Tunturibacter psychrotolerans: one gene and its partner. The protein of the gene in region 1 interacts with the protein of each later gene in a pairwise test. Links are inferred from orthologs where the notes say so. Each region holds a gene or a part of one and is shown on either strand. Other genes may lie near its edges.

Region 1 (3,443 bases):
GCGATGCTTGCGCCGCAGCTGGATGAGGAGTTGAAGCAGCATAAGGGCGAGGAGAGTTTTCCTGAGCGTGTTCGCGCGACGATTCAGCGGAAGCTTACGGGGAGTCGTCCGAAGATGCAGGAGATTGCGCGTGAGCTTCATATCAGCTCGCGTACGCTGCAGCGGCGTTTGCAGGATGCGGGATCGAGTTTTCAGAAGGCGCTGGAAGAGGCGCGGCATCAGCTGGCGCGGCACTATCTTACGAACTCGCTTCTGGAGTTGAGCGAGACGGCGCACCTGCTGGGGTATGAGGATTCGAATTCGTTTGTGCGGGCGTTTCGGGTGTGGGAGGGTGTTCCGCCCGCGCACTGGAGGGGAACGCAGCGGGAGAAGGCTGTTTCGTAGACTCGTCACGAGTCGGGTGGAGATCGGCAGTGGTCTGGTCGGCTAAGCTGGTGGGATGGCTTTGTTTTGTGATGTTGCTTTGCCGGTGCCGCTGGACCAGACGTTTACCTACGCGGTGAACGGTGTGGTGCCGGTTGTGGGAGCGCGGGTGCTGGTGCCGTTCAGCGGGCAGAGGCTGATGGGTGTGGTGGTGAGGGTGCACGAGGATGCGCCGGTGGAGGAGTTCGAGATCAAGCCGGTGCAGCAGGTGCTCGACGATGCGGCGCTGCTGCCGGAAGAATTGATGAAGCTGGCTGGGTGGATCGCGCAATACTATGTTGCGCCGCTGGGTGAGGTGTTGCGTGGGATGCTGCCGCTGGCGGCGGAGGTGAAGCGGCACTTCTCTTACCGGATCGCGGAGCAGGGGAGGAAGGTGCTGTATGAGGGCGCGATGAAGGGGTCTTCGCGGCGGTCGAAGCTGTCGGTGGAGGAGCAGGATCGCGAGTACTCGGTGCTGAACTATCTGGAGGGCGGGGAGGCGGCGAAGATGTCGGCGCTGCGGTCGGCTACGGGGGCGAATAAAGGGCTGCTGGAGGGGATGGTCAGGAAGAAGTGGCTGTTGCGCGAGGTGATTGCGGAGGAGAGAGACGCGCGGCGGCTGGAGAAGGTGGCGGTGCTGGTGGCAGAGGCGCGGCTGCCGAAGTTGAATGAAAATCAGACGGCGATCCTGGCGGAGCTTGCGGCAGTGGGTGGGCGAATGCGCGTGCGCGATCTGCGGTTGAGTCTGACGCGTGCGGGAGTGCCTGAGTCTACGCTGGGGACGCTGGTGAAGCGTGGGCTGGTGGTGGTGGAGGAGGTCGCGGAGGAGTTTCACCTGGGCGGCGTGGGGGCGCATGGGAAGAAGCATGCGCATGAACACGCCTTGAATGAGGCGCAGATGGAAGCGTTGGGAACGATTGCGGCGGCGATGGAGAGGGGTGGGTTTCGGCCGCATCTGCTCTACGGAATTACGGGGAGCGGGAAGACCTCGGTTTATTTTGCTGCCATGCAGAGGGCGCTTGATGCAGGGAAGTCGGCGCTGCTGCTGGTACCGGAGATTGGATTGACGCCGGCGATGGCGGGGCAGATGGTCGCGGCATTCGGCGGCGAGGTGGCGTTGCTGCACTCGCAACTGACGCCTGATGAGCGCGCTGAGCAGTGGCACAGGATTCGGCGAGGTGAGGCGAGGATCGTCGTGGGGACGCGGTCGGCGGTGTTTGCGCCGATGGTGGATCTGGGGTTGGTCATCGTCGATGAAGAGCATGACTCGAGCTACAAGCAGGAGGAGACGCCGCGGTATCACGGGCGTGATGTGGCGGTGATGCGGGCGAAGTTCAATGAGGCCGTGGTGGTGCTGGGGTCGGCGACACCGTCGCTTGAGAGCTGGTCGAATGCGGAGAAGGGTCGATATGCGCGGGTGGAGATGCGCGCTCGCGTGGCGGACAGGCCAATGCCACTGGTGGAGTTAGTGGATATGCGGGAGGAGTTTCGCGAGACCGGGCAGGAGCAGATCTTTTCACGGAGGTTGATTGAAGAGACGCAAGCCACGTTGGACCGTGGTGAGCAGGTGATTTTGTTGTTGAACCGGCGGGGGTACTCGTCGACGGTGCTGTGCCGGAGCTGCGGGGAGAAGATCGAGTGCGAGAACTGCGCGGTCTCGATGACTTACCACAAGCCCGTGAGTGGGAACGATGCGATTGCGCAGCCGGGGCAGCGATTGGAGTGTCATTACTGCGGGTCTCGCAGGTCGGTGCCGAAGGCTTGTCCGAAGTGCGAGAGCGAACATCTTTATTTTCTGGGGGCGGGATCGCAGCAGGGCGAGGAGAGATTGCAGGAGCTGTTTCCGACGGCGCGGATCGGGCGGATGGATCGCGATACCGTGCGCGGGAGGAGCGACATGGAACGGCTGCTGGCGAGGCTTCATGGAGGCGAGATCAATCTGCTGGTGGGCACGCAGATGATCGCTAAGGGGCATGACATTCATGGAGTGACGCTGGTGGGGGTAATTGGGGCGGACTTTGCATTGGGGCTGCCGGATTTTCGCGCGGCGGAGCGGGTATTTCAGCTACTGACCCAGGTCTCAGGCCGGGCAGGGCGCGGGGATCTGATCGGCAAGGTGCTGGTCCAGACATATCATCCCGAACACTATGCGATTCAGTTTGCTGCAAAGCATGACTACCCGGGGTTTGTGGCGAAGGAGATGCAGTACCGGCGATGGATGCACTATCCGCCGTTTGCAGTGCTGGCGAACGTGGTGATCCAGAGCGAAAAACTGGAGGAGGCTACAGCGTGGGCGGGAACGCTGGGGCGGTGGTTTCAAAAAGCCCGGCTGGATAAGGTGAGGGTGCTGGGACCAGCCGCGGCGCCGATTGTGAAGCTGAAGCGGATCTATCGTTTTCACTTCGTGTTGAAGGCGGAGCGGCGGCAGACACTGGGTGAGACGCTTCGGGCGATGCTCGCCTATGCGGAGACGCAGGAGATCGCGCGCCGGAACCTTGTGGTCGACGTGGATGCGGTTCACCTGATGTGACGCTGCATCGCTGCCATGAATTGTTGGGGAGGTGTGTTGCAGACAACTCCCGGACGCCGGTGCGGCAGGAGATGTTGTGGTGCTTAGTCGAGCAGGTGCAACTCTTTGCCGGGCTTGAAGCGAACTGCCTTGCCTGGGGCAATGGTGACTTCGGCTCCGGTCCGCGGATTGCGACCGATTCCGGTTTTGCGCGGCTTGACGGTAAATACACCAAATCCGCGGAGTTCAATGCGGTCGCCCGCGATAAGAGTCGCCTTCATGCTTTCAAAGATCGCATCGACAGCTGACTCTGCTTTTGTCCTGGGAAGGCCGGTTCTTTCCACCACCCTCTGTATGAGATCCTGCTTAATCATCTTGGCCGCCCTTGGGCTGTAATTTGTTTGAAACTGGATGCTGACCTGGTAGTACGGTGATGTTAGAAACTCAAACTCAGATTGTCAACGAAAGAACGCTACCGTAAGATGAAGAATCTAATGACGCAATGGGACCTGGGAGACTAACGCACCCAATT
Region 2 (3,257 bases), 2.2 Mb from region 1 along the record:
AACAAACTCCGCGCGTCCCGGCTCCCAATGAAACGAGTAAGTCATCGTGCCCGCAGGCGCGGTAAACCGGGCCACGTTTCCAGGAACATAAAAAGGCTGAATCCCGAATTGAGCGTTGTATTTACTGTCTGCATCGCCCCATTTACTCAGCTCGACATCCACCTCGCGGTAGTTTTGCTCCCCTCCAAAATCGTCAAAGGTGTTCAGACTTAGAACTGCGGCCGGCTCCAGATGCGATGTGTCAGCCACCGTAACAATGTAGGTCCCGTATCCCAGGCTACGATCCATCACGACCTCTGCGCAGGCCCACTTGTTCCCTTTTTTCTTGATGCGAAGATGTAGCGCGCCCTTTGCATCGGTCCATCCATTATCACCGTCATAGGGAGAGTTCAGTCCCCCGCGATCCCCTGCAATCGTGCGAATCCCCCAATCATATCCACTGAATTTAATCGGCACCGTAGGCGCGATCTGAGGCTTGCCAACACCATCAACGATCTTCACCGCGGCAACTGCACCGCCCGGTACGGGCGCAACATCCATGGTCGCCGGCGGTTGATACCCTGGGTCAACCAGCAAAGCAGCGTACTTAAATCCGAGGTGGCTGGTCGTACTCCAGCTCGAATCCGGCTGTATGGAAAGGAAGGGCTGGTCGGGCCACGGCTGAACCCACCACGGCCCGCTCATCGCATAAATCACAACTCGCTGGCCCGGCTTCGCGCCCGTGACACGCCCCGAAATCGTATCCACTCGCTCACGACCGCCCTGCGCGGCCGGAGGAATCTTCGTAAATTCAACTATCGGACCAGTCACCGCCTGCTTGGCGTGGCAGCCGGCAAGCCAAAACAGAGATACGGTAAGACAAACCGCAAGTCCAGTCGAACCCAACGAGGCAGCTTTCCACATCGGCCGCAATCCACACCCCAGTCGATGACGAAGTCGGAAGCCGTTCGTTGAAGCAGTCGCGTGATCTTGCACCACAGAAACCCTCCGGAACTATTGCAGTCTTCTACGTTGAGATAGCAATCATAGTCCATCCAACCCCCCTCCCATCAACAAGTGCGGCCGTCGTTAAGTCCACTTCCAGCAAAAGAAAAACTCCGGACCTCTGCCTCTCCCGATGCGCGAACTTCATCTGCAGCAACGAATCCAATCCATCGAAAAGCCATGCTCCTCATGGTGTAAGATATGGTCTTCCGCCAGCAAAGATGCGGCTGGATCTTTGCAACATAGATCTGAAGCAGCGGAGTTTAAGCACCGAAGTCCCTGCGGACAACGTTCCAGGGGGCCGAACCTGAGGCAGTCCAACCAGCCCACCTTGGGCAGCGACACCACTTTCGTAAAGCAACACCACCGGAGTTCTTCACATGGCAAAGGGCGTCAATAAAGTCTTCCTCCTCGGCAACGTCGGCAAAGACCCCGAGATTCGTTCCACCACCGGCGGCATGACCGTCGCCAGCTTCTCTCTGGCCACCGCCGACCGGCAGAAAGATGCTCAGGGCAACTGGGCAGACAAGACCGAGTGGCACAATATCGTCTGCTTCCAGCGCACCGCCGAGGTCGTCCGCGACTACGTCAAAAAGGGCTCGCAGATCCTCGTCGAAGGCAAGATCCAGACCCGCTCCTGGGACGACAAAACCAGCGGCGAGAAGAAGTACAAGACCGAGATCCTCGTCAACGAACTCACCCTCCTCGGCGGAAAACCGGCTGGCGAAGGCGCCTCCAGCGGCGGCTACTCCAAATCCAACACGGCCAGCTACGACCAGCGCGCCCCATCCAGCCAGCCCGACTACGCAGACGTAGGCATCACTGACGACGACATCCCCTTCTAGAATCGGACCTTGCATTCGGTGTCCATTTACTCCGATACAACGGCTTGTACGCGGGGGACGAGGTGTGGAGAAGCGGGTTGCAGCCCCTTTCTCCACCCCGCCTAAAGAGACCTTGAGCTCTCTTTAGGCTCCCAATCTCTTCGTGCTGGATGAAACTCCATTGAGCACACTGCAGCGCGTGAAGTTCATACCATGATCCGTCGTAACCGACGCGATTGCTTCCTTCTCGTCAAAATATCCACTGTTACGCCTCGACCTTGCGTCCGGCTGGTTGTCTTCGTCCTATAACTTGTTCGCTCCGAAGACCGCCAGTATCTGTTCTACTTCGGCCATTCGCGGCATGGAGGTTTGAGCTCCTGGCCGCGTCACCGAAAGTGCTGCGGCAGCGGTTGCGAAGCGTGCGCTTTCGACCGGATCTTTTTTCATCAGCAGAGCCGTCGCGAACGCACCATTGAAAGCGTCTCCCGCAGCCGTTGTATCCACCGCCTGAACCGTGAAGGGCTCGAGGCGAGCACCTAGTCCGTCGGCCGATGCAAGATAGGCGCCACGAGATCCGAGCTTTAGGACTACTCCTCTAGTACCCTTGGCCAATAAAGTCTGCGCCATCACCGCAGGTTCGTTAAGGTTGGCCGCTCCGTTCCCGATGAAGAATGTGGCCTCCGTCTCATTCGGAGTAAACCAATCCACCTTGTCGAGAAGTCCTTCTGGCAATTGCGTCGCAGGCGCCGGATCGAGAATCAGCGGCACGCCCTCACGCTCGCAGATCGTCGCCAGATGTTGAACTGTCTCGGTCGGAATCTCCAATTGAGTCAGCACGATCCCGGCGCCTCTCAGGACCTCGATGTTCGCATCCAAATCTTCAGGCGTCAGCAGTGCATTTGCGCCCGGGGTGATCACGATGCAGTTCTCCCCCGCTTCAGACACTACGATCACGGCAACACCCGAGCTGCATCGAGAAGTCGAGACACCGTCGACATTCACGCCCGCATCTTCTAGGTGCTCCCTCAGCTGCACACCGAAGACATCATCTCCGATTCGTCCAATCATCGCGACCGGAGACCCCAGACGCGCTACAGCAACCGCTTGATTTGCCCCTTTCCCTCCGTGATGAGTCTGGAAGGATGTTCCGATGACGGTCTCTCCCTCGGTGGGAATCCGCGCTGTGTACGCGACGAGATCCATGTTGATGCTCCCCACCACGACTACTCCCCTCTTTTCAACGGACATAGACCTCCTAAGCTCGTAAACACGATCAATAAATAGGAGCGAGCGCAATCGCACTCAATCCGCAGAGGAACAGAACAAACATCCAAAACAAGTATGTTTTGGCTCGAGCGGGCGCGGTTGCAAATTCCTTCCAGATGAATACTCCCCAAGCGGCAGAGATCATAGTTGCCCCCTGACCGATCGAATAAGAAACCGCTGGCC

The links.
Region 2: the proteins of priA (region 1) and RBB77_RS10480 interact in binary tests that used the Escherichia coli proteins (3 or more experiments, as listed by UniProt). The link is inferred for Tunturibacter psychrotolerans from one-to-one orthologs.

The regions. Positions count from the first base shown.
Region 1 is NZ_CP132942.1:4,747,184-4,750,626, reverse strand. The notes cover bases 59-3,185. They hold priA (replication restart helicase PriA), read left to right. Parts: upstream 59-439; coding sequence 440-2,932; downstream 2,933-3,185. Other genes in these bases: RBB77_RS19990 (HU family DNA-binding protein), read right to left, coding at 3,016-3,185; RBB77_RS20000 (AraC family transcriptional regulator), read left to right, coding at 59-384. Outside these bases: more of RBB77_RS20000, read left to right, coding at 1-58; more of RBB77_RS19990, read right to left, coding at 3,186-3,285.
Region 2 is NZ_CP132942.1:2,521,429-2,524,685, reverse strand. Bases 156-3,096 are described here. They hold RBB77_RS10480 (single-stranded DNA-binding protein), read left to right. Parts: upstream 156-1,364; coding sequence 1,365-1,829; downstream 1,830-3,096. Other genes in these bases: RBB77_RS10470 (GRP family sugar transporter), read right to left, coding at 3,082-3,096; rbsK (ribokinase), read right to left, coding at 2,112-3,056; RBB77_RS10485 (hypothetical protein), read right to left, coding at 156-903. Outside these bases: more of RBB77_RS10485, read right to left, coding at 1-155; more of RBB77_RS10470, read right to left, coding at 3,097-3,257. UniProt on the Escherichia coli protein: Plays an important role in DNA replication, recombination and repair. Binds to ssDNA and to an array of partner proteins to recruit them to their sites of action during DNA metabolism. Acts as a sliding platform that migrates on DNA via reptation.